Regions from separate parts of the Nocardioides sp. JS614 genome, predicted to be linked through region 4. Evidence: predicted binding sites of a transcription regulator. Region 4 holds the regulator's gene; each other region holds the start of a gene.
The links. The regulator LexA, encoded in region 4, represses DNA repair genes until DNA is damaged. The targets are predictions, from matches to a motif close to TCGAACANNTGTTCGA.

Region 1: the regulator LexA is predicted to act here: its motif matches at 2,371-2,386, upstream of NOCA_RS21505 (alpha-ketoglutarate-dependent dioxygenase AlkB).
Region 2: the regulator LexA is predicted to act here: its motif matches at 5,936-5,951, upstream of NOCA_RS17125 (DUF222 domain-containing protein).
Region 3: the regulator LexA is predicted to act here: its motif matches at 3,554-3,569, upstream of NOCA_RS17080 (SAV_6107 family HEPN domain-containing protein).

The regions. Positions count from the first base shown of each region.
Region 1 is NC_008699.1:4,171,455-4,178,748, reverse strand. It holds gene NOCA_RS21520 (iron-containing redox enzyme family protein) at 1-726, shown strand, start outside; gene NOCA_RS21515 (CDGSH iron-sulfur domain-containing protein) at 723-932, shown strand; gene NOCA_RS21510 (methyltransferase) at 989-1,624, opposite strand; gene NOCA_RS21505 (alpha-ketoglutarate-dependent dioxygenase AlkB) at 1,735-2,349, opposite strand; gene NOCA_RS21500 (ABC transporter ATP-binding protein) at 2,486-3,253, shown strand; gene NOCA_RS21495 (ABC transporter permease) at 3,434-5,971, shown strand; partial or broken gene NOCA_RS28515 (GntR family transcriptional regulator) at 6,065-6,283, shown strand; gene NOCA_RS21490 (GntR family transcriptional regulator) at 6,314-6,793, shown strand; gene NOCA_RS21485 (hypothetical protein) at 6,975-7,294, opposite strand, start outside.
Region 2 is NC_008699.1:3,285,799-3,293,092, reverse strand. It holds gene NOCA_RS17145 (DMT family transporter) at 1-10, opposite strand, end outside; gene NOCA_RS17140 (deoxyribonuclease IV) at 7-891, opposite strand; gene NOCA_RS17135 (MarR family transcriptional regulator) at 1,359-3,359, opposite strand; gene NOCA_RS17130 (hypothetical protein) at 3,730-4,191, opposite strand; gene NOCA_RS17125 (DUF222 domain-containing protein) at 4,516-5,901, opposite strand; gene pknB (Stk1 family PASTA domain-containing Ser/Thr kinase) at 6,116-7,294, opposite strand, start outside.
Region 3 is NC_008699.1:3,276,094-3,283,387, forward strand. It holds gene NOCA_RS17065 (transglutaminase family protein) at 1-1,599, shown strand, start outside; gene NOCA_RS17070 (DUF3040 domain-containing protein) at 1,621-2,082, opposite strand; gene NOCA_RS17075 (methyltransferase domain-containing protein) at 2,229-2,987, opposite strand; gene NOCA_RS17080 (SAV_6107 family HEPN domain-containing protein) at 3,021-3,452, opposite strand; gene NOCA_RS17085 (hypothetical protein) at 3,656-4,105, opposite strand; gene NOCA_RS17090 (YbaK/EbsC family protein) at 4,163-4,636, shown strand; gene NOCA_RS17095 (ArsC/Spx/MgsR family protein) at 4,636-4,992, shown strand; gene NOCA_RS17100 (phytoene desaturase family protein) at 5,023-6,321, shown strand; gene metF (methylenetetrahydrofolate reductase [NAD(P)H]) at 6,341-7,231, opposite strand.
Region 4 is NC_008699.1:4,035,382-4,042,675, reverse strand. It holds gene NOCA_RS20795 (MXAN_6640 family putative metalloprotease) at 1-413, opposite strand, end outside; gene NOCA_RS20790 (alkaline phosphatase family protein) at 942-2,264, opposite strand; gene NOCA_RS20785 (alkaline phosphatase D family protein) at 2,261-3,973, opposite strand; gene NOCA_RS20780 (phosphatase PAP2 family protein) at 4,069-4,980, opposite strand; gene lexA (transcriptional repressor LexA) at 5,080-5,820, opposite strand; gene NOCA_RS20770 (SDR family NAD(P)-dependent oxidoreductase) at 5,893-6,714, shown strand; gene NOCA_RS20765 (LysM peptidoglycan-binding domain-containing protein) at 6,932-7,288, shown strand.

The sequences.
Region 1 (7,294 bases), 140 kb from region 4:
CTGTGGGAGCGCTTCACGCCGCCCGTGGGTCTCTCCTTCGTCGAGGACTTCTTCGGGTGGGTCGCCGAGCAGGACGGCGCCTCGGTCGCCACGCACGTGCAGCGCGACGCCGACCGCGAGCAGGTCCTCGAGCTCCTCCGGGTGCGCTCGATCTACCACCTCAAGGAGTCCGACCCCGCCGCGTGGGTCGTGCCCCGCCTCGGCGTGCGGGCCAAGGCCGCGCTGATGGAGCTCCAGTACGACGAGTACGGCGGCGGCGACCCCAACCGGCTGCACCACCACCTGTTCGCGCAGGGCATGGAGGCCAGCGGGCTGGCGGCGTCGTACGGCGCCCACGTCGACGAGGTGCCCCTGGAGGTGCTCGAGCAGAACAACGCGATGTCGCTCTTCGGCCTGCACCGGCGCCTGCGTGGCGCGGCCCTGGGCCATCTGGCGGCGTTCGAGGCGACCAGCTCGCTGCCGTCGCGGCGGATGGTGCAGGGCCTGGAGCGGCTCGGCTTCCCCGAGGAGGTGGTGGCCTACTACGCCGAGCACGTGGAGGCGGACGCGGTCCACGAGCAGCTGGCGGTGCGCACCATCTGCGGCGGCCTGCTGGCCGAGGAGCCGGGTCTCGAGGAGGACGTGTGGTTCGGGGCGTTCACCTGCCTGGACCTCGAGGACCGGTTCGCCGGCACGATGCTCGAGCGCTGGGGAGTCGGCGAGGAGCGGAAGGAGGAGGTCGCGTGAGTGGGTGCTACGACCATCCGGATGTGGTGCTCTGCCCCGGCGGACCGATGCTGCTGCGCGGCCAGCACACCATCGAGGATCCCGCCGGGGTCGCCCACGAGACCACCCGGCCGGTCACCGCGGTCTGCCGGTGCCACAAGTCGGCGTCCCTGCCGTGGTGCGACGGCACCCACAAGCTGCTGCCCGAGCGGCTGCGTCCGACCTGACCGCCGGCCCGGCCGGGCGCGCCCGCCGAGGTCGCGTCGACTGAGGTCGCGTCGACTCAGGTCGCGTCGAGCCGGACCAGCACGCCTCGCTCGCACCAGCGGAGCTCGCTGATGGCCAGCTCGTCGTCGGTCTCCCGGAGCCGCTCGCGCAGCAGGTCGACCTGCTCCACGCTGCCCAGCTGGAGCAGCACACTGGCGCCCCGGGGCAGGTGCGGGCGGGCGGTGTCGATGCACAACCAGGCCAGGGCCATCCCGTCCGCCCCGCCGTCGATGGCCAGCACCGGGTCCTCGGGGAAGCGGGCGACCTCCTCGCGGCGTACCCACGGCGGGTCCGCGATGACCAGGGCGAACCGCTCGCTGTCGCCGAGCACCTCGTGCACCGAGCCCTCGCGGACCTCGACCCGGTCGGCCAGGCCCGCGGCCTGGGCGTTGGCCCGGGCGTAGTCGCAGGCCACCGGGTTCACGTCCACGCACACCAGCGGCCGGTCCGAGCCGGCCACGGCGAGCAGGCCGATCTGGCCGGCACCGGCGCACAGCTCGAGCACCGGGCCCGGGGGTGCGTCCGCGAGGATCTCGGCGGCCCACTCCGACTGGGCCGCGGTCCACGGCCGAGGGCGTAGCACCCGGCCGTCGAAGCTGATCCGGAGCGGGCCGAAGCCCATCGTCTCCGGAGCGTGGCTGATCGTGGTCATGGCGTCGTGGTACCCGCTGCCGGTGACCGGCACGCCTCCTGCGCCCGGCCGGTCGTGCGGCCCACGCCGACCATGGGTCGGCGTGGACCCACGACCGGATCGGGCGATGCTCAGGCCACGTCGAGCGGGCGGAACTGGACCGAGATCCGGGGCCCGGCATGCGCGACCTTGGGGACGGCGTGCTCCCAGGTGCGCTGGCACGAGCCGCCCATCACCAGCAGGTCGCCGTGGCCCATCTCGACCGAGATGGACTCACCTCCGAGCCGGGGCCGCAGCATCAGCCGGCGCGGGTCGCCGAGCGAGACGATCGCGACCATCGTGTCCTGGGTCCTGCCGCGCCCGATGGTGTCGCCGTGCCAGGCGACGCTGTCGCGGCCGTCGCGGTAGTAGCAGCAGCCGGCCGTGACGAACGGCTCGCCGAGCTCGGGCCGGTAGTGGGCGGACAGCGCGCCGCGGGCGCGCGCCAGGGCCGGGTGGGGCAGCGGCTCGCCGACGCCGTACGTGTGCAGGAGGCGGGGTACGTCGACCTCGCGGTCGTACATCTGGCGGCGCTCGGACCGCCACGGGACCTCGCGGAGCAGCGTCGCGAGGACGTCGTCGGCCTCGGGCAGCCAGGTCCGGCACACGTCGACCCAGGCGCCACGGGTGAGCACCTGGCGCTCCAGGAGGTCGAAGACCGGAGCGGTCGCCGGCGGGGCCCCGAACAGCGTTCCCTGGAAGTCCATGGGCCCGAGCATACGCCGGGATCGAACAATTGTTCGAGCGAATCCCAGGGGAACCAGGGGAACCCAGGGGGAAGCCAGGGTCGGAGGGGACCAATTCCCGTGGCGGCGAGCACGCCGCCCGCGAGAGGCTGGGCCCATGACCGAGGCCACCCTCCAGGGGACCCCCGTCCCTCCGGCAGCGCGCGTGCGCAACCTCACCAAGACCTACGGCTCCGGCCCGGCGATGGTGGTCGCGCTCGACGACGTCAGCCTCGACCTCGCGGCCGGCGAGTTCACGGCGGTGATGGGCCCGAGCGGCTCGGGCAAGTCCACGCTGATGCACTGCTGCGCGGCGCTGGACCGGGCCGACTCCGGCTCGGTGTTCATCGGCGACCAGGACCTGACCACCCTCAAGGACAAGGCCCTCACCCGCCTGCGCCGCGACGAGATCGGCTTCGTCTTCCAGTCCTTCAACCTGGTGCCGACCCTGTCTGCGGCCGAGAACATCGCGCTTCCGTTGGCGATCGCGGGCCGCCGCCCCGACCGCGAGTGGTACGACGCGGTCATCGACACGGTGAGCCTGTCCGATCGGCTCGACCACAAGCCCAACGAGCTCTCCGGGGGCCAGCAGCAGCGGGTCGCGGTCGCCCGGGCGCTCGTCAGCAGGCCGCGGATCGTCTTCGCCGACGAGCCGACCGGCAACCTCGACTCCCGCTCCGGCGCCGAGGTCCTCGAGCTGCTGCGCCGCAGCGTCGACGACTACGGCCAGACGGTCGTGATGGTGACCCACGACCCCGTGGCCGCGGCGTACACCGACCGGGTCGTCTTCCTCGGTGACGGCCGGGTCGTCGACGAGCTGCGCGAGCCCACCCGCGAGCGGGTACTCGAGGTCATGAACCGCCTGGCCGAGCAGCACGCCCGATGAACACCCCACGAACCTGCGCACTTCCGCGGGGACCCCGCATGAACACCCCACGAAACTGCGCACTTCCCCCGCTGCGCTCCTCCGGCCCGCACTTCCGCGGGGACCCCGCATGAACACCCCACGAAACTGCGCACTTCCCCCGCTGCGCTCCTCCGGCCCGCACTTCCGCGGGGACCCCGCATGATCAAGGCCGCCCTCAGGAGCCTGCTCGGGCGCAAGCTGCGCCTGCTGATGAGCACCTTCGCGATCGTGCTCGGGGTCGCGTTCGTCGCCGGCTCGCTGATCTTCTCCGACATGCTCAACCGGAGCTTCACCGCGATCTTCGCCTCGACGGTCGGCGACGTGATCGTGCGCCCGGAGGGTGGCGCGTCCCTCGACGGCACCCCCTCCACGCTCACGGTCCCGTCCGACCTGCTCCCGCGGCTCGAGTCGGTCCCCGGCGCCGCCCGGGTGGACGGCAACGTCAGCGCCGTCGGCGTGTTCGTGGTCAGCCGCGAGAACAAGCTGATCGGCGGCAACGGCGCGCCCGGCATCGGCGTCAACTGGAACGACGCCCCTGCGGGCCACGGTCTCGAGGGGCTCTCGGTCGTCGAGGGCCGGGTGCCGGAGGGCGCCGACGAGGTGGCCCTCGACGTCGCGGCCGCCGACAAGGCGGGGTACGCCGTCGGCGACACGATCCGGGTGATCACCTCGACCGACACCCCGGTGCTGCAGCCCGAGCTGGTCGGCCTGGTCGACTTCGCGGACGGCGGCTCGCTCAACGGCGCCACGCTCACGGTCTTCGACACGACCACGGCCCGGGACCTGTTCCTCGGGGGCGAGGACGCCTACACCGACGTGTGGGTCACCGCCGAGGGTGGCACCTCCCAGGCCGAGCTGCGCGACCGGGTGCGCGAGGTGCTGCCCGGCGACCTGGAGGCGATCACCGGCGACGACGCGGCCGACGAGAGCGGCAACCTGCTGCTCGAGGCCGTCTCGTTCATCACGACCTTCCTGCTGATCTTCGCCGGCATCGCGCTCGTGGTGGGCGCGTTCCTCATCGCCAACACGTTCTCGATCCTGGTCGCGCAGCGCAGCCGCGAGCTGGCGCTGCTGCGCGCCCTGGGCGCCTCCCAGCGGCAGGTCACCCGCTCGGTCCTGGTCGAGGCCGCCGTCGTCGGGGCGCTGGGTTCCACGCTGGGACTCGGCCTCGGGGTGCTGCTCGCGCTGGCGATCCGGGCGATGTTCGAGCAGGTCGGCCTGGACCTCTCCGGCCAGGGGATCATCTTCGCCCCGCGCACGGTGATCGCCGGCTACGCCGTGGGCGTGCTGATCACGATGGCGGCCGCCTGGCTGCCGGCTCGCCGTACGGCGCGGATCGCGCCGGTGCAGGCGCTCCGCGACGACGTGGCGCTCCCGGAATCCTCGATCCACCGGCGCCTGGTGGCCGGGGTCGTGCAGCTGGTCGTGGGCGCGGTCGCGCTCACCGCCGGGCTGTTCTTCGACGTCCCGCGGGCCGGGTGGCTGGTCGGCGTCGGCGTGCTGCTGATCTTCCTCGGGGTGGCCACGGCCAGCCCGGTGATCGCGCGGCCGGTGCTGCACCTGTTCGGCGTGCTGTACCGCCGCGCGTTCGGCCCGGTCGGCAACCTGGCGGGGGAGAATGCGCGGCGCAACCCCCGGCGTACCACCGCGACCGCCTCGGCGTTGATGATCGGCCTCGCGCTGGCCACGACGATGGCAATCCTCGGCGCCTCGGCGAAGGCCAGTGTCGACCGCATCATCGAGGACAACTTCGTCGGCGACTTCGTCGTCGGCAACGTGGTCGGCCAGGGCTTCTCGCCCGCGATCGGCGACCAGATGGCGCGGGTCGACGGGGTCGAGGCCGTCGTGCGGCAGCGCTACGTGCCGATGGAGGTCGACGGCGACGACACCTACGTGTCCGGCGTCGACCCGCACGACCTCTCCGGGCTGCTCGACCTGACGATGACCGAGGGCAGCCGCGACGACCTGGTCGACGGGTCCGTGCTGGTGTCCGAGGAGTACGCCGCCGACCACGGCGTGGCCGTCGGCGACCAGATCGAGCTCGACACGCCCGCCGGCACCGACAGGCACCCCGTCGTGGGCGAGTTCGAGGAGAACCCGCTGATCGGCACCGGCATCGTCACGACGCTGCCGACCCTGGTCGCGGCCGGCTACCCCGAGAGCGACAACCAGCTGATCATCGACACCGACGGGTCGCCGGGGGTCCACGAGCGGCTCGACGCGGTGGTCGCGGACCTGCCGGTCGTCTCGGTCAAGGACCAGGCGGAGTTCGCGGCGGAGCAGCGCGAGCCCATCGACCAGCTGGTGCTGATGATCTACGCGCTGCTCGGGCTGGCCCTGGTGATCGCGGTGCTCGGCATCGTCAACACCCTCGCGCTCTCGGTCATCGAGCGCACCCGCGAGCTCGGGCTGCTGCGGGCGATCGGCGTCAGCCGCCGTCAGCTGCGCCGGATGATCGGCCTCGAGTCGGTGGTGATCGCGGTGCTCGGGGCGGTGCTCGGGCTGCTCCTCGGCCTGTGCTTCGGTGTGGTGCTGATGTACGCCCTGCGCGACGAGGGGCTCGAGGTGATCAGCGTCCCGGGCGTCCAGCTCGTGGTTTTCTTGGTGCTCTCGATCGTCATCGGGTTCCTGGCCGCCGTGTTCCCGGCCCGCCGGGCCGCACGTCTCGACGTACTGCAGGCAATTGCGGCAGAGTGAGCCCTGATGATGCGACGGATCCCTCGGTCTTGATCCCTCGAGTCCACGTCGTTCCCCCCGATCTGGGGACGCGGAGGTCGATGTCTGCCTAAAGTGCCCCTTGTGGACGAGTTGCTGGTGACTGAGGGGCGTGCACTCAAGCACGTTCAGGTGCGCGAATATGTGCGCACTCTCGTCACGGGGGCGGCACCCGGTTCACCTGCACCGTCTGAGCGTGAGCTGGTGCATCGGTTCGGGGTCGCCCGCATGACGGTGAGACAAGCTATGGATGCCCTCGTGGTCGAGGGCCTTCTCGAGCGGATTCCCGGGCGGGGCACTTTCGTGGCCCGCCCGCGGCGGGCCGTGAGCCGATTGACGAGCTACACCGAGGAGATGGCGCGACGCGGCCTGCTGGCCGAGTCGCAGACCCTCCTCGCGCGGCGCGAGCAGGCCGGGCCCGGCGTGGCGCGGGCGCTGAACGTGACGGAGGGGGACGCGGTCATCCATTGGCGGCGGCTCCGCCGGGCGGACAGCGCGCCGATGTGCGTGGAGGACGCCTACCTCAACGAGGTGCTGCTGCCCGGCTTCCTGCAGAGCGGCATGCCGACCAGCCTGTACGACGCGCTGGACTCCCGCGCCCTGCGCCCGAACTGGGCCGAGGACTCGATCAACGCCGACGTGGCCAGCGAGGAGGAGGCCGGCCTGCTGGACATCACCGCCGGCACCCCGGTGCTGCGCCACTCGCGTCGCGCGCTGTGCGGGGAGAAGGTCGTCGAGGTCTCGCGCACGGTCTACCGGGCCGACCGGTTCACCATGTGGATCCAGGTGGGCTCGGAGAGCTAGGTCGTCCCTCGGCTGGGTCGCCGCTTGCTGGCTCCACGGCGGGTCGGTTTCCCCGGGTAACCGGGGAAACCGGAACTGTTGGCCCGAAACTTCGGCCGAGAAGTTCCAACTTCCCCGGTGAACCGGGGAAACCGACCCCGAGCCGGAGCGCCGCCGGCAAGTCCGTTTGCGGCGACGTTGTTCACAGCCCACCCAGCGGCGCGACGACGTCGCCGGTCTCCTCGCAGACCCACACCGGGTCGGGGCCGCCGAGGTCGGGCTGGATGTAGAGCGCGTGCACCGGCGCGTGCTCGCCGCACTGCAGGCAGACCGGCCAGCGCCCGACGCTCTCGAACAGCGCGTCCTGCACGTCCTGGGCGACCAGGCCGGCGACGTACTGCTCGCCCTCGGGCCACTGCTCCGCCCACCACTTGCGCTGGGCGACCGCGTCCTCCAGCGCCGAGACCGCGGCCGCCGTCGCGTGCTGGCGGGCCTGCAGGTCGGCGAGCACCCGGGCACGCG
Region 2 (7,294 bases), 750 kb from region 4:
TGCGCCTCATCCGCGCAGCTTCTTCAGCAGCGGGATGTCGCGGTTGTCGACGTCGCGCGAGTCGGGCGTCTCGAGGATGAACGGCACGCCTTCGGTGGCCGGGTGCGCGAACAGCTCGGTGAACGCGCCCTCGCCGATGTGGCCCTCGCCGATCCGCTGGTGCCGGTCCTTGAAGGCGCCGCGGACGTCCATCGAGTCGTTGGCGTGCACCAGCCGCAGCCGGCCCGGGCCGCCGATCTCGACCACCCGGTCCACGGTCGCGGTGGTGCCGCCCGGCTCGTCCAGCGGCGCCCCGGCGGCGAACACGTGGCAGGTGTCCAGGCAGATGCCGGCCTTCGGGTGGTGGTCGAGGGCCTCGAGGTACGGCGCGAGGTCCTCGACGCCGGCGCACAGGGAGCGGCCCTGGCCGGCGGTCGGCTCGAGCAGCAGCCAGGGTGCATCGTCGCCGGCGACGGCGTCGAGCAGGGGCAGGAGTCCCTCGCGCACCTGCCGCATCGCGCGCGCGTGCCGCGCGAGGCTGTCGCCCTCGCCGGGGTCGACGTACGACCCGGTGTGCACGACGACGCCCTCGGCGCCGATCTCCGCCGCCCGCTTGAGGTTGTGCGCCACCGAGGCCACCGAGCGCTCGTAGGTCGCCGGGGTCGGCGAGCCGAGGTTCACGAGGTACGGCGCGTGGATGAACACCCGGGTCCCGCGCGCGGCCATCAGGTCGCGGAAGCGCGCGTCGTCGGCCGGCTTGCCCTCGCTCAGCGCCCAGCCGCGGGGGTTGCCGGTGAAGACCTGGAAGGTCTCGCAGGCGACCAGGTCCGCGTTCGCGACGGCGCCGTCGACGAGGCCCTTGCCGACGAGCACGTGGGTCCCGATCGGGTTGCGGAGGGCGGGGTCGAGCACCCGCACAACCTACTCGGCGCCGACGGTCGTCCCACCGTCGCCCACAGACGTCGCGGGCACGTCGATGGCATCGAGCGGATCCGGCGACTGGGATGCCACATGCTCAGGGTGGCGCAGTTGCATTGACAGGCCGGGCATCTCGCCCACTTTGACGCAGGTCGAAACGGCCCGAATGACAGACCACTCTCACGGGCCAAGAGTGCTCGCCCCTGGCTCGGCGCCTCTAGGAGCGCACCTTCGAATGAGCCAGCGTCGCCAGCGAGCCCAAAGAGATGAACGATCGTGTCTCTGCGCTGCTTGCCGGGACGCTGGTCGGTATCCCGCACCCGAGGCTGGTAGTCGCTGAACCGCTGGCCTTCACCTATGTACCGATTGCGGTACCCGATCGCACAACGTGCCTAGGCATCACAGCTAGCGCGCTCGAAGCCCACTCCGGGCAGATGGCGCACCACCCGCGTGCGGTCGCCTCAATCCGGCTCGACGTCCTCGACTAGATCGCGCAAGTACGTTCGCTGAGCCAACTCAGTAACCCTCAGCTCGCGGCGCCCTTGGTCGAATTTGTCACGATCCACCAAGCCTCTCTCGGCCAAGTTGACCGCCCGCTTCCCAACGAGTTGATACGAGCAGTCCAGTTCGCCAGCGACCTCGGCGGCATAAAGAGCCCGCTCTTCGGTTCCAAGTGTGTGAAGAATCCCAAGCTCAACCTTTGGCAGGAGAAGTTCAGGATCAATCTCTCGAAGGGTGGCCTCGTACTTCTTCGAGAGGTTCGTAATGACACACTTGCCCGTTCTGCATTCTGGACAAAGCATGTCAAACATTTGTAGGGCGGGAAGCGCTTCATGATCGAAGTTGTGGCCGCATGAGTCGCAGACGATTTCCTGATTCATTCTGACGTACTCTTGGAGGATCGCAGTGACATCGAACACTCGTTCCACGTAGTACAGCCGGTACTCGCGCTTCCCCTCAGGACGTCCGAACTCAATGCTCTGCTTTTGACATAGCCCGTAGTTAAGGGCGTAAACGGTGACCTTCCGACCGTCTCGGTCACTCATCACATAGTACTTGGTGATGAAGAAGTTCAACTCCAAGGTTGCGAGCAGAGCCTCCATTTGCGTCGCAACGTGGAAATGGCTCGTAGGTGGGCGACCTTCGAGGTCTCGCATTACTGCCGAGGTGGTGTGATACCGCAACTCACGCGCTCGGATGACGAGGGCGTCGAGTAGTTCTTTGAGACTAAAGATGGAAGATCGTTCATCGAAGCTCTCGTGCAGGAATCGATTCATGGCGAAATACGCCTCAATCTTTTCCTCGTAGTACCTACGCGCCGCGTCCCGGATCGAGGCAAGATTGATTTTCTGCCCATAGATGAGATTCGACTCGTACATGAAATACAATACGTAGCCAATATTACGGGGGTTTGCCATGGTGGCGAAGAACAATTGACGCCACAATTCATCTCCACCGGAGCGACGCGTGTCGAAGACATCGCCGAGCGCTTGAACACCAAAGTGCTCGAGACGCCGCGTGATCAGACGGCGCGTGAAGTCGACCGCCTTCTCTTCCATCCCCGCGATGTCGGCGGTGCCGTACAGGCTGTAGATGTCGAGGCTGATCTCATCAATCTTCGTCTTATCGATTTGGCCGTAGTAGATGCGGCCGGGATAGGCAGCGATCTTGAACTTAATCAACTCTTCAGACCAATTGTTCAAGGGCCCGAGGAGAGCGTCTACGACGACCTGCATGGCGGGGGGCGGAAGCTCCGAAAAATCGTCTACGAAGACGAACAACTGTGTCAGTCCGACTCGATTCAGCAACTCCTTGAGTTGCAGTATATACGACTTGATGTCGAAGACGCGAACCAAGATATCCGCAAACTGCCGTTCACGCTCCGACCCGAACGTGTAGCTCGTTTGGTCTTCAAACGCAAGGGAGGCCTCGGGCCCTGTGGCACCCGCGCCAACCTTTCCGGACACACCTTGCTTGTTGATGACCTCGTCGGAGTCCTGCCTGCGCTCTTCGACTAAACGGGTGGAAACAACACTGATAAAGCGGTCCGCGTCAGCTGCCTCAAGGAGGGCATCCAAGCCCTCAAACAGATCATCCACGGATCCACCTACCGAGTTCTTAACTTTCTGCCATAGAGAGACCTTGATTCGGCTCTTGATCTCTTCGCGGATTGCTCGGATCATCGCGGCCAAGAATGCTCGATGGAGAAGCAACGACTCCATCTCGTCCAAGTTCATGGCACCCGGCATTGCCGATAGCTTCGCGGCCAGACCCGGATCGACCTGGCTGGATTCGTAGATGGTCTTGATGTCGATGTATGCGGACGCTTTTCCAGCTTTCCGCAACTCATGTTGCGCGCGCTGGAAGACCGTCGATTTGCCAGTGCCCTTCCGCCCGACCAGGAAAGTAGTGTTGCTCTTCAACATCGTCTGGAGAACGTGGTCATTCGGCAAGGGATCCACGTACAAATGCTCGACTAGCGACTCCCCGCGAGCGTCCGAAAGCTCCGCGCGTCTGTACAGTTTCAAGGACTGAGCAGCCTCATGAAACGCCTTCAAGTTGCGCTCGGATATGTTTGGCATCGTCGCATGGCCTCCCGATCGTGGGTCCGCGCCCTACCCTGCCACGAATTATGAGCAACACAGAGTCAGATGGTGCAGATCGGGTTCACCGCGTTCGGACTCCGCTACACCCTGGAGGCAGCGGGGCCCAGAACGTCGGAGAGAGGTCAGGGCTGGATGGGGAAGGACACACGCTTCGAGACAATCAGCGCCCGCGACTCGCTTTCCTTGTCGGCGGCGCGGACGTAGTCGGCGCGGATGTGCTGCGGGGTCAAGAGGGTGACCCCGCAGCCGTCGAACGCCTCGATCCGCGCGAGCACGTGCTCAGCCCAGTGCCCACCGAGTTCCGCCTCGCGGTGAGCGCCTTGTGGGTGTGCAGCGGCAACGACATCTCCTGCTCACTGGTGAGGAACTCGCCTGCGACGATCGGATCCTCCGACTCGACAAGCGCCACGAGGTTGGCCAGTCCGCCCATGCACACGACGGGCTTGATCACATGGTCACCCTGCTGGTGCCAATCGGAGCCGAACCGGCCGCTGTCAACCGACAGGCGGTGTCCAGCGTCAACGGCCGCCGCTGGCGCACCGAACGCCTTCACGAAGGTGCGGCCGAACTCCTTCCCAGCGCCCAGATCCGCCAGCAGCGCAGACGTCGCACGTCGTTCCCGCTCCTCGACGCCGTTGATACCCGAGGTCGGAATCAACCGTGCCTCGTGCCAAGACTCCTCGCTCACCGCTACAACCCCCGTACCACGTCACGCGCGCGCCGACCCGCGCCACTGGACCGCGCCTCGAATCCAGGCGCATCCCGGCGACGGCTAACCTCGCCAGCCGACCGGCGCGACCAGGACACACCAGTCACACGAGCCACGGCACCACGCAGAAGCGGTTCTCGACGGCGCGCGCAGGGCCATCTGTCTGCAGGCTGCGCTGAACTGAACGTTACGTCGACGGGCGGCCCACCCCGCCGCCGTGAATGCTTCCCGCATGCCGGCTACTCATGGGCTAGACAAAGCCGCGTCATACCGCCGCCAATGACGTCGACCTAAACGACTCAGTTAGGCGGCGAAGTCGTCGGCGATCTCGATGTGGATGGGGCTGTGCCAGAGCTCGATGACCATGGGCTTGCGCGGCGGCGGTGCTGGCTGGTCCTCGGTGGACGCGTCGGTGAGGCGGCGGGTGCCGGTGTGGTCGACGAGGTAGAAGCCGCCGTGGGGGTCGCGCCACATGTAGATGCCGGGGAAGGGCTGCTTGACCTGCCAACCCGCGCCATGCGTCTTGATCCGGTGGTGCAGGGTGGTCATCGGCCCGTAGTTGCCCACCCCGCTGACACCACCCTGGTCGTAGGGGATGGTGTGGTCGATCTGCATGCCCGGTGAGGTGCAGGAGGCGAAGGGGAAGGTGTCGGCCGGCGTCATCAGATGCACGGCCCGCCTATGTCGGTCGGGGATCTCGTAGGAATCCACCGGGGCTTGGTCGGCGAGGTCGAGGACCGGACGGATCGTGAACCGCGCGTGCGGGCCGAGGAACCGGCGGACCCACGCCTGGGTGACCGGACCATGGCCCTCGACCCGGACGATCCCCTCGGAACTCTGGGTGCGGTCGGCGTCGGGGTCGGCGTAGGTGTGCACGTACAGGCACACCTGCGGCAGCAGGTCCGCCAGGTCGGTGTCGGCCGGCGCGCCGGAGACCAGCAGCAGGAAGGCGTGCACCCGCCGGTCATCCTCACTCTGCAGGTGGGGGGCGTCGGGCAGGGTGTCGGCGAGCTGCTTGGCTCGTTGGGTGACGTAGTCGTCGATGGCCTCGATGGTGGGCAGGTCGGCGTGCACCAGGAACGAGGCCATTCCATGGGTCTGGTCGGCGACGGTGCGGCGGACCTTCTTGGCGAACCTCGCCTTGGCGGCGCGCTCCTCCTTCTCCCGGGCCGCCTCGGGGGCGGCCTGGGCGACCGTGCCGGCCACCAGCTCCTCGAACCGGGACCAGGGCAGCCGCCCGTCCGCGGACTCGAAGACGCGAGCATCGACGTAGGCCGCCTGCTCGGCGGCGAGGGTCCGGGTCTTGGTGGTCACGTAGCGGGCATAGGAGGCGCGGACCTCCCCGGCCTCGACCCGCGCCCACAGGCGCGGGAACCGGTGCTGCAGGTCCAGGGCGTCCCCGATCAGAGACGCCGCCGCATACGGTGAGCGGCCGATCCGGGCCCCGAACTCCGCGGCCGCGAACTCGCTCACCTCCGGAGTCCCCTCCCCACCCAGCCGACGCGCCCGTTCGCGACCCGGCAAGTCCACCTCGACCGGATCCAGCCGGTTCGCCGGGTGCACGATCGCCCACTGATACGCCAGCCGCAACAGCTCGGTCTCCGCGTCACGAATCGACCGCGCGCACGCACCGGCCAGGTCGAGGATCCGCTCCTCCGACCGGTCCGCCCAATCGCGTGCCGTGCTCATGAGACCAGTACAACAGGGGCCACCGACAGTCCCTCCGAGCCCGTGTTTGCCCAGGTCAGAGAGGGTGCGAGGTCCTGCGGGGGCGCGGGGTTTCGAGGCTCGCTGCGCTCACATCTCAACCTCCGCCGACGGTGACCACGTCATCTCGTTCCCGCCACCGCAAACACGGACGTCTCGCAGGCCGACAACGGTCCGCGCGGTGACCGGGTCAGCGTCAGATGAGCGTCAGGGTGATCGTCGACCCGAAGGGCACCATCTCGCCGCCGCCGGGGTCCTGGGAGAACACGTAGCCCAGGCCCAGATAGCCCGAGGCCTTCTCGGTGACGACCCGGAAGCCGAGCGCCTCGAGCGTCGCGGTCGCGGCGTCGACCCCCTGCGCGCGCACGGAGGGGACCTCGACCAGGTGCGGGCCCTTGGAGACGACGAACGAGACGCTGTCCCCGCGATGCAGCGTGGTGCCGGCGGGCGGGTCCATCGAGATCACGTCGCCGGCGGCGACGTCGTCGTTGTACTCCTCGCTGGCGACAGCGGCGTCGAGCCCCTTGCCCTCGGCCCAGGCCATCGCCTCGTCGGCGTCCTTGCCGACCCAGTCCTTGAGCGTGACCGGCTTGGGGCCCTTGCTGACCACGAGGTCGACGGCGGCGTCGGGGCGCAGCGTCGTCCCGGCCTTGGGCGAGCTCGAGATGACGACGCCCTTCTCGACGGTGTCGGACCACTTCTCGGTGCTGGTGCCGAAGGCGAGATGGGTCTCGGCGAGGGCGTCCTGGGCCTGGTCAACGGTCAGCCCCTTCAGCTTCGGCACGTCGTAGCGCTCCTTGCCCAGCGAGAGCACGACGGTGACGGTGCCGCCGTCGAGCACCTTCGACCCGGGCTCCGGGTCGGTGGCGACCACCCGGCCGGCGGGAACCGTCTCGGAGTAGGCCTTGTCGCCCCACGCGACGTCGAGGCCGGCCTCGTCGAGCCGCTGCTCCGCGGCCGCCTTCGTCAGGCCGAGCACCCCGGGCGTCGAGGTGTAGCGCCCGTCGAGGAACCACCAGGCGCCCGCGCCGGCACCGGCCACCAGGAGCAGGGCTGCCAGCAGCAGGACCAGGCCGCGGCGGGAGCGTCGTGGCCGTCTCGGCGGCGGGGTACGCCGCTCCGGTCCCGCGGACGGTGGTGAGGCCGAAGGGCGTTCGAGCAGCTGGATGGGCGTCGTCCGGTCGACGACCGCCTCGTCCGGGATGGCCAGCTCGACGGGCTGGGTCTGCAGCAGGAGCGGGGTCAGGTCGGCCGTCAGGTCCGGGTCGTCGTGGACGCCCTCGGCCAGCGCATGGCTGACCCGGTGCAGCTGGTGCAGGAGCACGCCGGCGTCCGCCGGCCGCAGGCCGCGGTCGCGGGCGGTGGCGCGGGCGAC
Region 3 (7,294 bases), 760 kb from region 4:
GAGAACCCGGTGGCGGACCTGGTGCGCGACCTCAAGCGCGGCGAGGACACCGACCTGGTGCGGATCACCACGACCGAGACCAATCCGGCGTACCTGCGGATCCTGGACCTGAACCGCTTCACCGACGTCGAGTGGACGCCCGGCGACCGCGACGTCCCCACCAACCACGGCGCCGACGGCGCGCTGCCGCCGCCGCAGGGCGTCGACGCCGAGGTGACCCGGGAAGAAGTGCCCTACGACGTCACCATCCTGCCGGCGTTCGAGTCGCGGTGGCTGCCGACGCAGTTCCCGGCCAGCAACGTGCAGGCCGAGGGCGACTGGCGCTACGACTCGACCACGATGGACTTCCTGGCCGTTCCCGGGGACCTGACCACCGCGGACCTGCACTACACGATGAGCGCGCTCGACCTGGTCCTCAGCCCGAAGCGGCTGCGCGCGGCCGGTTCGTCCGTGGGCCAGGTCAGCGAGATCTTCACGGACCTGCCGCCGAACCTCCCGCTGGTCGTGCGCCAGCTCGCCGTCCAGGTGACCCAGGATCAGACCACGCGGTTCGACAAGGCGGTGGCCCTGCAGAACTGGTTCCGCAGCGAGTTCACCTACTCCCTGGAGACGCACGCCTCCGGCAACGGGTACGACGCTCTCACCACGTTCCTCGGCGACGGCCCCGACGGCCGGGTGGGGTACTGCGAGCAGTTCGCCTCGGCGATGGCCGTGATGGCCCGGGTGCTGGGCATCCCGGCACGGGTGGCGGTCGGCTTCCTGACACCGGAGCCGGACGGTCCCAACACCTGGGTCTACAGCTCGCACGACATGCACACCTGGCCCGAGCTGTTCTTCCGCGGCTCCGGGTGGGTGCGCTTCGAGCCGACCCCGGCCGACCGGGCGACCGGCGTGCCGTCGTACACGGTCTCCGGCCTGCCGGGCGGCCTGGACCCCTCCGACCCCGCGGCGACGCAATCCAGCACCAGCATCCCGGGGCCGTCGAACCGGGCCACCCAGACCGCGGACCCGACCGCCGACACCGGACAGAACGGCGAGGCCGACGCCGGCCTCGCGTGGGGACCGGTCCTCGGCGGCGGCGCCGGACTGCTGGTCGTGGCCGGCCTCCTGCTCCTGCCCCGGCTGGTCCGCCGTCGCCGGCGCGCGCGTCGCCTCACGGTGGCGGGACCGGAGGCGATCTGGGCCGAGCTGCACGACACCGCACTGGACCTGGGCGTGCCGTGGCCGGCGGGCCGATCCCCGCGGGCGACCCGCGACGTCCTCGTGGACCACCTCGGCCTGCCGGTGGACGCGACCAGTGCCGAGCGACCCGCCCACGGCGCCGACATCGCGCCCGAGGGGGCGGCGGCGCTGGACCGGATCGTGCTCGACGTCGAGCGGCTGCGCTATTCGCGCTCCCCCGCCGACGCCGACCGGCCCCGGCTCCGTGCCGACGGCCGGACCTGCATCGCCTCGCTGACCGGCGGCGCTCCTCGCGCGGCCCGGCGCCGGGCGACCTGGTGGCCGCGGTCGGTCCTGGCCTTCGTCAGCCGGGCGCCGCGGGCGGTCGCGCCGACCGTCGAGGCGAGGTACGGCGGGGTCGTCGACCACGCGAACTGACCGGACGCTGACGCGTCCTCGCTAGAACCCGCCCTCTTCGCGGCGGCGACGCCAGCGCTCGTCCATGCGCTCCATGAAGGAGTGGCCGGAGCGCCCGGAGTGACCGTGGCGGCGCGGGCGGCGGGACTTGCGGCCCGAGCGGCCGCCGTCGACGACGGTGAAGCCGCCTCGGCTGGGGTGCTGGAGGGTGCGCGGGTCGGGCGCCGGTGAGGCGGACTGGCCGCGCATCGCGGTCAGCGCGACGGTCGCGGAGCCCAGCATGATCACGAAACCGGCGATGCCGAGGGGGGTGATCTGGGCGACGGCGCCGGCCATCAGCACCACGACACCCAGGACGAAACAGGCGCCCGCGATGATCGCCCGGCGCCGGGCCGCGCGGCGGAACGCCGTGCCGCGCAGGGTCGAGGCGAGCTTGGGGTCCTCCTCGACGAGAGCACGCTCCATCTGCTCGAGCAGTCGGAGCTCCTCTTCCGAGAGTGGCACCGTTCCTCCCCTCAGGGTCATTCGCCAAGTGGTCGCCGCGTAGGTCGGCCAGCGCCTCAAGTCTAGGCAGCGGGTGGTCATCGCGGTAGGCGGGTTCGGGAAATTCGTGACCGAACCGTTCCCGGCCCGCGCGCCGGCGAACCGCGTCAGCGGGCGAGCAGGTGCAACTGGGTCGCCAGCGGGCGGAACTCGGCCCGTTCGGAGACCGCCCGCTCGAGGTCGACCAGGGCCGCGGCAGCCCCGGGCTCGAGGTCCAGCAGGGAGCCCGGGACCAGGTCGGCGAAGACCCGGATCCCGTGCACGGCGGTGACCTGGAACCCGGCGCCATCGACGAGGGCGGTGACCTCGTCCTCGGTGAACCTGCGACCGGAGCGGCCGCCGTGGTCCCGCGCCGGACCGCCGGGTGCCTGGTCGAGCATCGCGAGCGCCTGGGCGAAGTGCCCGGCCATCGCCCGGGCGACGACCGCGGCGTGGCGCTGGCCGACCAGGAGGCTGAGGGTGCCGCCGGGGCGCAGCACCCGGCGGAGCGTGGTGAGCGCGGCGCCGGGGTCGTCGACGACCTCGAGCACCCCATGGCACAGCACGACGTCCGCGGCGTCCGGGCCGGTGACGTCGAGGAGGGTGGACAGGTCGCCCTGCCGGCCGGCCACCGTGACCCCGGCCTCGCGGGCCCGGCGGTCCAGGGACGCGAGCGCGTCGGGGCTGGGGTCGACCACCGTCACCCGGTGGCCGAGCTCGGCGACCCGGACGGCGAACCCCCCGGTGCCGCCGCCGATGTCGAGCACGTCGAGCGCGGCGCCGTCCAGCGCCGGGAGCAGCGCGTCCCAGACCACCGACGTACGCGCCGCGGTGCGCCGTTCGCTGGGCCGTTCGCTGGGCCGTTCGCCGGGCCGGTCAGGAGGCATGGGGCAACCCTAGGACCCCCGAGAGCCGCTCCGTCAGCCGGCGCGCACCGCCGCCGCCCACGGCGAGGCCGCGGGATGCGGCACCAGGCCGAGCGAACGCTCCACGACGGCGAGGAACCGGTCGGCGTCGCGGACCAGGTCGTCGGCCTCGCGCTCGGAGACCGCGCGGGTCGAACCCGCCTCGGCGGCCGCCCGCTTGGCCGCGCCGGCGGCGAAGAACCGGGCCCACTCCGCCAGCTCCGGCGCCACCTCGGCCAGCAGCACCCAGGCGTTGCGCTGCGGGCGGCGCCGCGCCGGCTCGGGGTGGGCGCGGGCGGCGAGCAGCGCGGCGGCGGCGCGCAGCGCGGCGACGTGGGCATGCGCGTAACGGGCCGGGACGTCGGTCGCGGCGATCGCCTCGCTCAGCGACTCCGCGGAGCGCGCGAGGTAGGAGTGGGTGGTGGCGGGTAGGGCGTAGGGGTTCATCGAGGTCCTCTCCGTCGACCCCTGACCGGTGACCCCTGGCAACACCGGCGGACCGGCCCTCGACGGGGACGGGGGTCGAGGTCGTCCCCGCCGAGGTATGATCGAACATCTGTTCGAACACCATCACGGTACACCCCGCCGCCCCCCGGGCGTCAAGGGCGGGGTCGGCCCCGCGTCCGGTGCGGCGTGAGCACCGGACGGGGTCAGCGCGGCGGGGCCGATTCCGGCAGCGCGCGGGTGAAGGCCCGGGTGTCGGGGTGCCACAGCAGGACGGCGGCCGTCAGGTCCAGCGACAGGGCGACCACGGAGAGCACCAGGAAGAGCGTCGGTGGGTCGGCGCGCAGGCTCGCGAGCGTCGCGATCGCCATCATCACGACCAGCGCGCTGAGCAGCACCCTGGCCCAGTTGTGGCCCTGTCCGAGGAAGAGCAGCAGGATGATCGCCAGCACCGCGACCACCACGAACATCGTGATCGCCACGGGCGCGAAGGCGGGCGGCTCGACCGAGCCCAGGTCGGTCCGGTCCGCGGCCCAGGAGGCGTCCAGCTCGTCACCGAAGACCAGCGTCAGCAACGCCGTCACGCCGCTCGTCACGACCACGGCCACCAGCACCCAGATGGCGCCGGTCACGGCCACGGGCCGCTGCTCACTCATCCCCGCTCCTCTCCCCTGCTCGAACCGACTTCCTCGAAGACTCTAGGGTCTCGCAGTATGACCACCGAGCACCCGACGATCACGCGGTTCCGTGACGACCACCGGCGCCGGGGCGGCACCGGCCAGGTCGTCATCCTGCCCGACTCCGTGCACACCGCCGCGCTGGCCGCCGAGGCGCTCGGCTGCGAGGTGGGCGCGATCGCCAACAGCCTGCTGTTCGACGCCGACGGCTCGCCGGTGCTCATTCTGACCTCGGGTGCCCATCGCGTCGACACGACGAAGGTCGCGGCCGCGCTGGGTGTGACCAAGCTCAAGCGGGCCACGCCGGAGTTCGTGCGCGAGCACACCGGACAGGCGATCGGCGGGGTCTCCCCGATCGGGCATCCGTCGGAGGTCCCGACGTACCTGGACTCGTGGCTGCGCCGGTACGACGTCGTGTGGGCGGCCGCCGGGCATCCCGCCGCGGTCTTCTCGACGACGTACGACGAGCTCGCCGCGATGACCGGCGCGCCCACGATGGAGGTGGAGTGATGGAGATCTGGCTCAACCCGGCGTGCTCGAAGTGCCGCACCGCCGTGGCCGAGCTGGACGCCGCCGGGGTCGAGTACACCGTGCGGCGCTACCTCGACCAGCCGCCGACCGCGGCCGAGCTCGGTGAGGTGGTCGACCGCCTCGGCCTGGAGCCGTGGGACGTGGCCCGCTCGAAGGAGGCCGCCGAGGAGGGCATCGACCTGCCGCGCGACGCCGCGCACCGCGCGGACTGGCTGGCGGCGCTGGCCGCGCACCCCCGGGCGCTCCAGCGGCCGATCATCACCGCCGCGGACGGGACCACGGTGGTGGGTCGCGACGCGGACTCGCTGCGCCGGGTGCTCGACGCGGAGTCCTGATCCGGGATCCCGGGCTCTAGGGTTCGCCCCATGGCACGGGTCGTGGTGGCGGGTGGCGGCTTCGGCGGGCTCGCCTCGGCCGTCCGCCTGGCCAAGCTCGGCCACGAGGTCACGCTGGTCGAGCGCGCGGCCCGGCTCGGCGGCGCCCTGTCGGAGGTGAGCGCGGAAGGGTTCTCCTGGGACGCGGGCCCGACGTACACCCTGCTGCCCGCGGTGATCCGCGACCTGTTCCGCAAGTCGGGCCGGCCTGTCGAGCGCGAGCTGGAGCTGGTGCCGCTCGACCTGGTGCGCGAGCACCGCTTCGAGGACGGCACCGCCGTGCGGGTGGCGTCCGGCCGGGCCGCGCAGCTGCGCGCGTTCGACGACCTGGCGCCCGGGCTCGGCCAGCGCTGGGTCGACCACGTGGCGTCGTACGCCGAGGACTGGGACGTGCTGCGCCGCGGCTACCTCGAGAACCCGTGGCGGCCCGACGACCTGCCGGGTGACCTGGCCGCCCGTCTGGACAGCCGCGAGACGCTGGCCCGGCGGCTCAAGCGCACCTTCAGGGACGAGCGGCTGCGGATGGTCGCCGGGCACCCCCTGGTCGCCGAGGGCCACGACCTGCGCAACGTGCCGGCCTGGCTGGGCGTGACCGCCTACGTCGAGCAGCGCTTCGGCGCCTGGACCGTCGAGGGCGGGATGGCCCGCCTCGGCGCGGCGCTCGCCGACCGGCTGGCCACCCGGGGGGTCACCACGCTGACCGGGACGGAGGCCACCGACGTCGTGGTCAGCGACGGCCGCGCCGTCGCCGTGCGCACCACCGCCGGGGACCTGGACGCCGAGGTCGTGGTGTGTGCCGTCGACCCGCGCCGGCTGCCCGCGCTCGCGCCGTACGTCGTGCGCACCATGCCCGCGATCCCGCCGGTCGTCGTGCACGTCGGGCTCGACACCGCACCGGCCGACCTGCCCCACGAGCTGGTGCTGCACGGCGACCCGACCCTCGTGGTGCGCACCGGTGGCAGCGCCCCGGACGGCGGCGCCGCGCTCACCGTGCACGGCCGCGGCCGGCTCTCCGAGGACATCCTCCGGGCGCTGGCCCGGCACCGCATCGACCTGCGGCCCCACGTCGTCACCCGGGTGGACCGCAGCCCGCGGGACCAGGTCGAGCGGTGGAGCGGGTCGCCGATGGGGGTGCTCTGGCAGGGCCGGGCGACGGTGCGCCAGCGGCTCGGCCCGACCACGCCGGTGCCGGGCGTGTACGCCGCGGGCGCGCACGCCACCCCGGGCGCCGGGCTGCCGTTCGTGGGGCTCTCCGCGGCGCTGGTGGCGGCCGAGGTGGGGCCGGCCTGACCGAGCGGCCGCCGCGCGATCAGACGGGGAGGTTGAGGGCGGCGAAGATCTCGCGGGTCGCCTTGGACCGGTTGAGCGTGTAGAAGTGCAGGCCCGGCGCGCCCCCGGCGAGGAGCTCGTCGCAGAGCTCGGCCGCGATCGCGATGCCCTCGGCCCGCATCGCCATCGGGTCGCCGTCGTGGGCGCTGATCCGGCGGACCACCTCGGCCGGCACCTCGGTGCCGATCAGCTCGCCCTGGCGCCGGATGTTGGCCAGGTTCAGGATCGGCATGATGCCGGGCAGGATCGGCAGGTCCACGCCGCGGTCGCGGACCCGCTGGACGAGCGCGAAGTAGTCGGACGCGCGGAAGAACATCTGGGTGACGGCGAACTCCGCGCCGGCCCGGGCCTTCGCGACGAGCACGTCGGCGTCGTGGTCGAGCGAGGTCGCGGACGGGTGCCCCTCGGGGAACGCCGCCACGCCGACGCTGAAGTCGCCGCGCCCGCGGACCAGCCGGACCAGCTCCTCGGCGTAGGTCAGCCCGCCGTCGGTGGGCGCCCACTCGGCCCGCGGGCCCTCGGCCGGGTCGCCCCGCAGCGCCATCACGTTGCCGATGCCGGCCTCGGCGTAGGTGTCGAGGATCGTCTCGAGCTCGGCGCGGGTGTGCCCCACGCAGGTCAGGTGCGCCATCGCGGTCAGCGACGTCTCCGCGGCGATCCGCTCGGTGATCCGGACCGTGGAGTGTCGCGTGGTCCCGCCCGCGCCGTACGTCACCGAGACGAAGGTGGGCCGGAACGACTCGAGCTCGCGGATCGCGCACCAGAGCTGCTCCTCCCCCGCCTCGTCGCGCGGAGGGAAGAACTCGAACGAGAAGGACCGCTCGCCCTCGCGGACGAGGTCGCCGATCCTCCGGGTCCGCTGGTTCGCCATGGGCGACATCCTAGGTTCGGGACCGGCCGCCGCCCGGTGGCGTCCACTGGCTAGTCTCGGGGC
Region 4 (7,294 bases):
GTCCCGTCGCTCTCCGGGGCGCGATAGCCGGCGGCGGCGTACGTCGACAACACGTGCTCGGCGGTGCTGGCGACCTCGTCGACGTACCCGGCGGTCGCCTTGTTCGGGCCGCTGGCCGACCAGTGCACGCACACGGTGGTGAAGCAGCTGGTGCGTCCGGTGCTCGGCCGGGCCAGGAGCCGGTCGGCGCTCGCCCGGTCGTCCGCGGACAGGGCGTCGCGGTGCCGGCGCAGCTCGCGCAGCGTCAGGGTCGCGTCGCGGTGGCTCTCGCCCCCGAGCACCGCCCGCGCCTCGGCCAGTGCCCGCGCTCCCGCCGGGGTGCTGTCCGGGGCCGCCTGCGCGGGCACGACACCCAGCAGCGAGCCGGCGACCGCGGCGGTCGCGGCCAGGACGAGGACACGACGCAGACGCACCGGACTACTGAACCACGCCGGGCCGCGGATCCGGTGATCCTCGCTCGGCCTGCCCGGTGTCGGTGCCGTCGTCGGTCGAGCGGGTTGCGCAGCAACCGGGTCGCGACCCCGGTAGTGAAGGCAGGGCGGTGACCACCGAGGTCAGCCGGGGGTGGTCGCCGCCCTGCGCGGGTGTCCACCGGTGGTCGAGCAGCGAGCGCCAGCGAGCGTTGTCGAGACCCCGGAAGTGAAGGCAGGGCGGTGACCACCGAGGGCAGCCGGGGGTGGTCGCCGCCCGGCGCGGGTGGCCGCCGTCGGTCGAGTAGCGAGCGCCAGCGAGCGTCGTCGAGACCCCGGAAGTGAAGGCAGGGCGGTGACCACACCGGGTTGGCGGTGGTCGCCGCCCGGCGTGGGTGTCCTCCGGTGGTCGAGCAGCGAGCGCCAGCGAGCGTTGTCGAGACCCCGGAAGTGAAGGCAGGGCGGTGACCACCGAGGTCAGCCGGGGGTGGTCGCCGCCCTGCGCGGGTGCGGGGATCTCGACGAGCTCGATCACCGGTGGCCGGCGTGGGGTGCGGGGACCTCCACGATCTCGATCACCGGTTGCTGTCGTGGGGTGCGGGGGAGCAGGTTGCGGCCGTCGTACCCGCCCTTCGGCGCGCCGGCGCCGAAGAACGCGGCGACGGTGGGGGCGACGTCGATGGTGCGGGCGACCCGCGAGGACGCGGTGCGTCGGGGTACGTCGGGGTGGCCGCCGCCGACGAAGAACGGGATCGACCGGGTGGCCGGGTGGCCGTGGTTGCCGGGGATCGGGTTCGCGGTGGGGTCCGGCTCGCTGAACCGCCAGCCGGCCTGGCAGAACACTACGACGTCACCGGCCTCCGGTCCCAGGCGCAGCCAGGGGGCGGTGCGTGCGTACGCCGCGAGCACCCCCTCCTGGGCCCGCGCGATGGTCCGCATCCGTTCGATCGCCTCGGCGCGCTGGGTATCGGGGCCGGTCCAGTACAGGAGGTCGGCGCCGCCGTTGTCGGCGATCTGGACCCGCCCGGCGAGCAGCGGGTCTGCGGTGAGCGGCCCGGTCAGGCCGATCAACCGGTCCGGGGTCGACCAGTCCATCGAGTGGTCCGCCAGCACGATCACGATCGACCGGTCCCAGAGCCCCTGGGCCTTCAGCGCGTCGAGGAACCGCTGGACCTGCAGGTCGGTGTCGGCCAGTGCGAGCCGGCGGGCGACGCGCAGCGTGGTGCCGGTGAGGTCGGCGTGCCCGAACCGGTCGATGTCGCCGAGGTTGACGAACATCAGGTTCGGGTCGTACTCCTCGAGCATCGTGATCGCGGCGTCGATGGTGAGCGCGTCGGGGGCGTGGTCGGTGATCGGCAGCGTCGGGCTGGGCTCCCAGCGGTGTGTGGGACGGCCGCCGAAGACGCCGTACAGGTAGGTCTTGGAGAGCACCGTGCCGGTGGTGAGGCCGCGCCGGCCGAGCCGGCCCAGCAGCGTTCCGCACCGGATGTCCGAGGGCCGGTCGAGGGTGCGCACCTCGCCGAGCCCGCGGTCGAAGACGGAGTTCGCGGGCACCCCGGTGCGGTCGGGGCGCAGCCCGGTCATCATCATCACGTGGTTGGGGATCGTCTCCATGACCGGCATCGACGACGCCTGCGGGAACCGGAGCCCACCGTCGCGCAGCGCCGCCAGGTTCGGCGTCAGGCCGCTGTCGATCTCGTCGGGCCGGCAGCCGTCGACGACCAGCACGTAGGCGCGTCGGGGGCTGCGCCCGGCAGCTGCGAGCGCCGGGGCGCCGGCGACCGTGGAGAAGACCAGCCCGGCGGCGCCCGCCTTGAGGAAGGTACGGCGGTCGGCCGCGACCGGGCCGCTCACACCGGCTCCCCGACCTGCTCGACCCGGCCGGTGCCGGTGCGGGTCGCGTAGGAGACCGACCAGGTGATCGAGGTGTCCCGGTCGGCGCGGTCGCCGATGACGTACCAGTCCATCTGCGCGCGCAGCGGCGTCACGTCCAGGACGGAGAAGCCGTGGTCGTCGAAGTTGAGGTACTTGATGTGCCGGTTGTTGGCCAGGATCGTCTGCTCGACCGCGGTGCTCGTGGTGTGCGCGGGCGTGCCGGTGAGGTCCTTGAGGTTGTTCGAGGTGACCGACGAGCACACGAACTCCACGCCCGCGGAGTCGCCGGCTGGGTACGTTGAGGCGTCGTACGGCAGCTCGCACGCCCAGCCGGAGTGGATGTCGCCGGTCACGAACAGCGCGTCGCTCACCTGGTGGTCGCGGATGTGCGTGAAGACCTCGCGGCGGTCGTCGGTGTACCCGTCCCACTGGTCGACGTTGTAGGGCAGGCCGTCGCGGGGGAGCAGCCCGGTGACGTCGTTGACCGGGTCGATCAGCTCGTCGGGGAGCCCGCCGAAGTCCACCGGCGCGATCATCACCGGGTTGCCGATGATCTTCCACTGCGCGCGACCGCGCGAGAGCGACTGCTTGAGCCAGTCGAGCTGCTGGCGGCCCACGATGGTGCGGTCGGGGTCGCTCACCGCCGCGTCGGCCACCGGGAGCGGCTCGGGGAGCGGGCGTGCGACCTGCTCGTCGCGGTAGGTGCGCAGGTCGAGCATGCTGATCTCCGCCAGCCGGCCGAACTGCAGCCGCCGGAACAACCGGTCGCCGTCGCGCAGCCCGGCGGTGCCGTCCATGCGCACCGGCATCCACTCGTCGTAGGCGCGATGCGCCCGGGCGCGGCGCCGGTGGAAGTCGCCCTCGCCGAGGTCGGGGTTGTGGTTCTCGGCGCCCTCGCGATAGGCGTCGTTGGTCACCTCGTGGTCGTCCCAGGTGATCACCCACGGGTACTTCGCGTGCAGCGCCTGCAGATCCGGGTCCTGCTTGTACTGGGCGTGCCGCTGGCGGTAGTCGGCCAGCGTGAGCATCTCGTGGGCCGGCTGGTGCGAGCGGATGTCCTCGTCGTCGATCCCGTAGCCATACTCGCCGGGGCCGTACTCGTAGAGGTAGTCGCCGAGGTGCAGCACGGCGTGCAGGTCGTCGCGCGCGGCAAGGCCCCGGTAGGCGGAGAACCAGCCCGCCTGCAGGTTCGCGCACGACACGACGCCGAAGCGCAGGTGGTCCGGGCTGGCGTCGCTCGCCGGGGCGGTGCGGGCCCGGCCGACCGGGCTGACGGCGTCGTCGTACCGGAAGCGGTAGTGGTACCAGGTCGCCGGCTCCAGCCCGGTGACGTCGACCTTGACCGTGTGATCGCGGCTCGGCCCGGTCTGGAACCTGCCGCGGCGCACCACCCGGCGGAAGTCGGCGTCGCGCGCCACCTCCCAGCGGACCTCGACCCGGGGGCCGTGGCCCGACCCCGGCCGGCTCGCGGCGGTCGGCGTCACCCGGGTCCAGATCAGCACGGCGTCGGGAAGCGGGTCGCCGGAGGCGACCCCGTGTCGGAACACCCGGCCGCTCGCGCGCGGGTCGTCCGCGGCGCCGGTGGGTGCGGCGGCGCCCGCGGGCCCGTCGAGGCCGGTGGCGACGGCGAGCGTCGCGGCGCCGGCGGTGCCGGTGGCGAGGAGGGTACGGCGATCGAGGGTGGTCACGCCTCAATGAACGACGCACCGGGTGCCGGGGCACGGGCTCACCGGTGTGAGCACCGTATGTTCACCCGGCCGTCACTCCGGACGGGGGCGCCGGGTCACTGCTCGGAGTCGACCAGCCGCCCGGCGGCCTGCGCCACCGCGTCATCGGGGCACGGGGCCTGCGCCGCCGCGTCATCGCGAGAGGTGGTCTGGACCGGTGCGGCCGTGAGCACCAGGCCGGGCTCGCGCCGGCGCAGTCGTCGCAGCAGGTGGCCCAGGGCGTGCCGGAGCCGGACCCGGCCGATCGCTTCGGCCGCGGCCCAGCCCGCGAGGATGACCATCCAGCCCACGATCGCGTCGATCACCCAGTGGTTGCCGGTGCCGACGATGACGACGGCGGTGCCCAGGGCGTAGAGCCAGCCGAGCACGCGCACCCATTTGCGGGTGGCGTAGATCTGCAGGGCGAGCGCGACCCACAGCGACCAGCCGGCGTGCAGCGAGGGGAAGGCCGCGAGCTCGTTGGTCAGCCCGCCCAGGCCGCGGGGCGCCGAGGCGTCAGCGCCCCACCAGCCGTCGGCCGCGTGCAGGCTGAGGATGTCGACGTACCCACCGATGAAGCGCGGCGGCGCGGTCGGCAGCGAGATGTAGGCCATCAGGCCCATCAGGGTGCCGATCACCAGGGCCCGGCGGGCGGGCCCATAGCGGTCGGCGCCGAGCCGCCACAGCCAGATCAGCACGCCGGCGGTGACGACGTAGTGGAGGGTGGCGTACCAGTAGCTGCCGGCCAGGCCGAGCACCCGGTGGTCGCTGAACAGCTGGTTGAGCGGGACCTCCCACTGGATCCCGATCAGGCCCTCGAGGTGCAAGAGCTCGTCGGCGCGGCGCAGGGCCGGGCCCATGTCGGTGTCGGCGAGGAGCCGGGCCAGGCTGTAGACGACCCAGAGGGCGAGGATCAGGACCAGCTCGAGGATGCCGCGCGCCCACCGCGGCATCGGGCGGCTGCGGGCGAGCGCGGATGCTGTCGTCACAGCACCAGCGTTGTTCATGCAACCTCCCTGAGTCATCCGGGCTCCACCCGGAATCAACACCAGGGTCTGCTCAGGTAATTCCCCGACGTCCGGTCGATGTCAGACCCGTCGCAGCACCGCTGTCACCTTACCGAGGATGGTGGCATGGGTGCCGTCGATCGGATCGTAGGCCGGGTTGTGCGGCAGCAGCCACACATTTCCGTCCTTGCGCTGGAAGGTCTTGACCGTCGCCTCGCCGTCGATCATGGCCGCCACGATCTCGCCGTTCTCGGCGGTGGGCTGCTGGCGGATCGCGACGTAGTCGCCGTCGCAGATCGCGGCCTCGATCATCGAGTCGCCGCGCACCTCCAGCAGGAACAGCTGGCCGTCGCCGACCAGCTGGCGGGGGAGCGGGAAGACGTCCTCGACCCGCTCCTCGGCGAGGATCGGGCCGCCGGCGGCGATCCGGCCGACGACCGGCACGTACTGCGCCGCGGGCAGCGCGTCGCCGACCCCGGTCTCGTCGAAGGAGGACTCCTCGGCCGCCGACATCGACCGGCGCGCGGCCATCACCTCGGGCAGGAACACCTCCAGGGCACGCGGGCGGTGCGGGTCGCGCTTGAGGAAGCCCTTCTCCTCGAGGGTCTTCAGCTGGTGGGCCACGCTCGAGGAGCTGGTCAGCCCGACCGCCTCCCCGATCTCGCGCATCGAGGGCGGGTAGCCGCGCTTCTCGATGGAGTCCTTGATGTGGGCGAGCACCCGCTGCTGGCGCGGGGTCAGCCCGGTGGCGTCGGGCGGTCCGTCGGGCAGCTCGCTCACGCGGCGGGACGGGGTCTTCTTGCCGGTCTGGGGCGTGGCCATGGGAGCACGGTAGCCATCTCGGCCGTCGGGTTCAAACACCTGTTCGAACGGCGTGTCGGCCAGACTGCGGCCATGGGTGCACTCCGAGGTTCAAGCAGGCGCGGGGCGAGTGGCCGCAGCGCGGTCGTCACGGGCGGGGCGCGCGGCATCGGGCGCGGGATCGCCGAGCGGCTGGTGGCGGAGGGGTACGCCGTGGTCGTCGGCGACGTGGACGAGGCGGCGGCGCGGTCCTGCGCGGAGCAGATCGGCGCGGCCGAGGGGCGCGGGCTCGACGTACGCGACCCGGACGCGCACCGCGCCGCGGCGGCCGCGGCGATGCGGCACGGCGAGCTGGCGGCCTGGTTCAACAACGCCGGGGTCGGCGACGACGGCCTGATCGGCGACCTCACCGACGAGGCCGTGCGGCGGGTGGTCGAGGTGAACCTGCTCGGCACCCTGTGGGGGATGCGGGCCGCGGTGGCCGCCTTCGGCCCGCGCGGCGGCGACGTCGTCAACACCGCCTCGCTCGCGGGCCTCGGCCCGGTGCCGGGCTACAGCGTGTACGCCGCCACCAAGGCCGCGATCGTCTCCGCCTCGATGTCGGTGGCCGCGGAGACCCCGCGCCGGGTCCGGGTGCACGCCCTGTGCCCGGACGGCGTGCGGACCGCGATGCTCGACGCGCAGACGCCCGGGGGCCTGGGCGCCGCGCTCGTGCACTCCGGCGGGCGGATCCTCACCGTCGAGGAGGTCGCCGCGGCCGCGGTCGGGCTGCTCGGGACCGGCCGGGTGGTGCGCACCGTCCCGGCCTGGCGGGGCGGGCTGGTGCGGGCCACGACCCTCGCGCCGTCCGTCGCCGCCCGTGCCACCGGCCTGTTCGCCGCCCAGGGCCGTCGGGCGATCGCGAAGGGCCGCTGAGGACCGTCGCGGGGCCGCCCCGCGGCCATCGAACAAATGTTCGTGTCGCTCCTTGATCGGTTCGAACACGTGCTCTATCGTCGTACACATGTTCGATCGAACGTCTGATCGAGTGCCTGGTCCAGACCGTCCCGCGGGGACTGTCGGTGGCCACCACTAGAACTGACGTCGAGAGAGCAGGACCCCAGGCAGACCGCCGCTTCCCCAGGAGGTCACGATGAGCACGATGACGATTCCCGCCCACCCGGCTCGGGTGGTGCGCTCCGCAGCCGCCCGCCGCGGCGCGGTCCGGCTGACCCGCCGTGGCCGCCTGGTGGTGCTCGCGGTCGCGGTGCTCGCGATCCTGGCGATCGGCTTCGTGCTGGCCGGCGGCTCGGTCGCCACCGGCGAGTCGGGCCACCCGGAGCCCACCCGCGTGGTGATGGTCGGCACCGGCGACACGCTCTGGGACATCGCCGCCGGCCTCTCCGACGACGGCGACGTGCGCGCGATGGTCGACCGGATCCAGCGGCTCAACGCCCTCGACTCCGGCATGGTCGTCGCCGGCCAGCGCCTCCTGGTGCCGGTGGAGTAGGCGCCC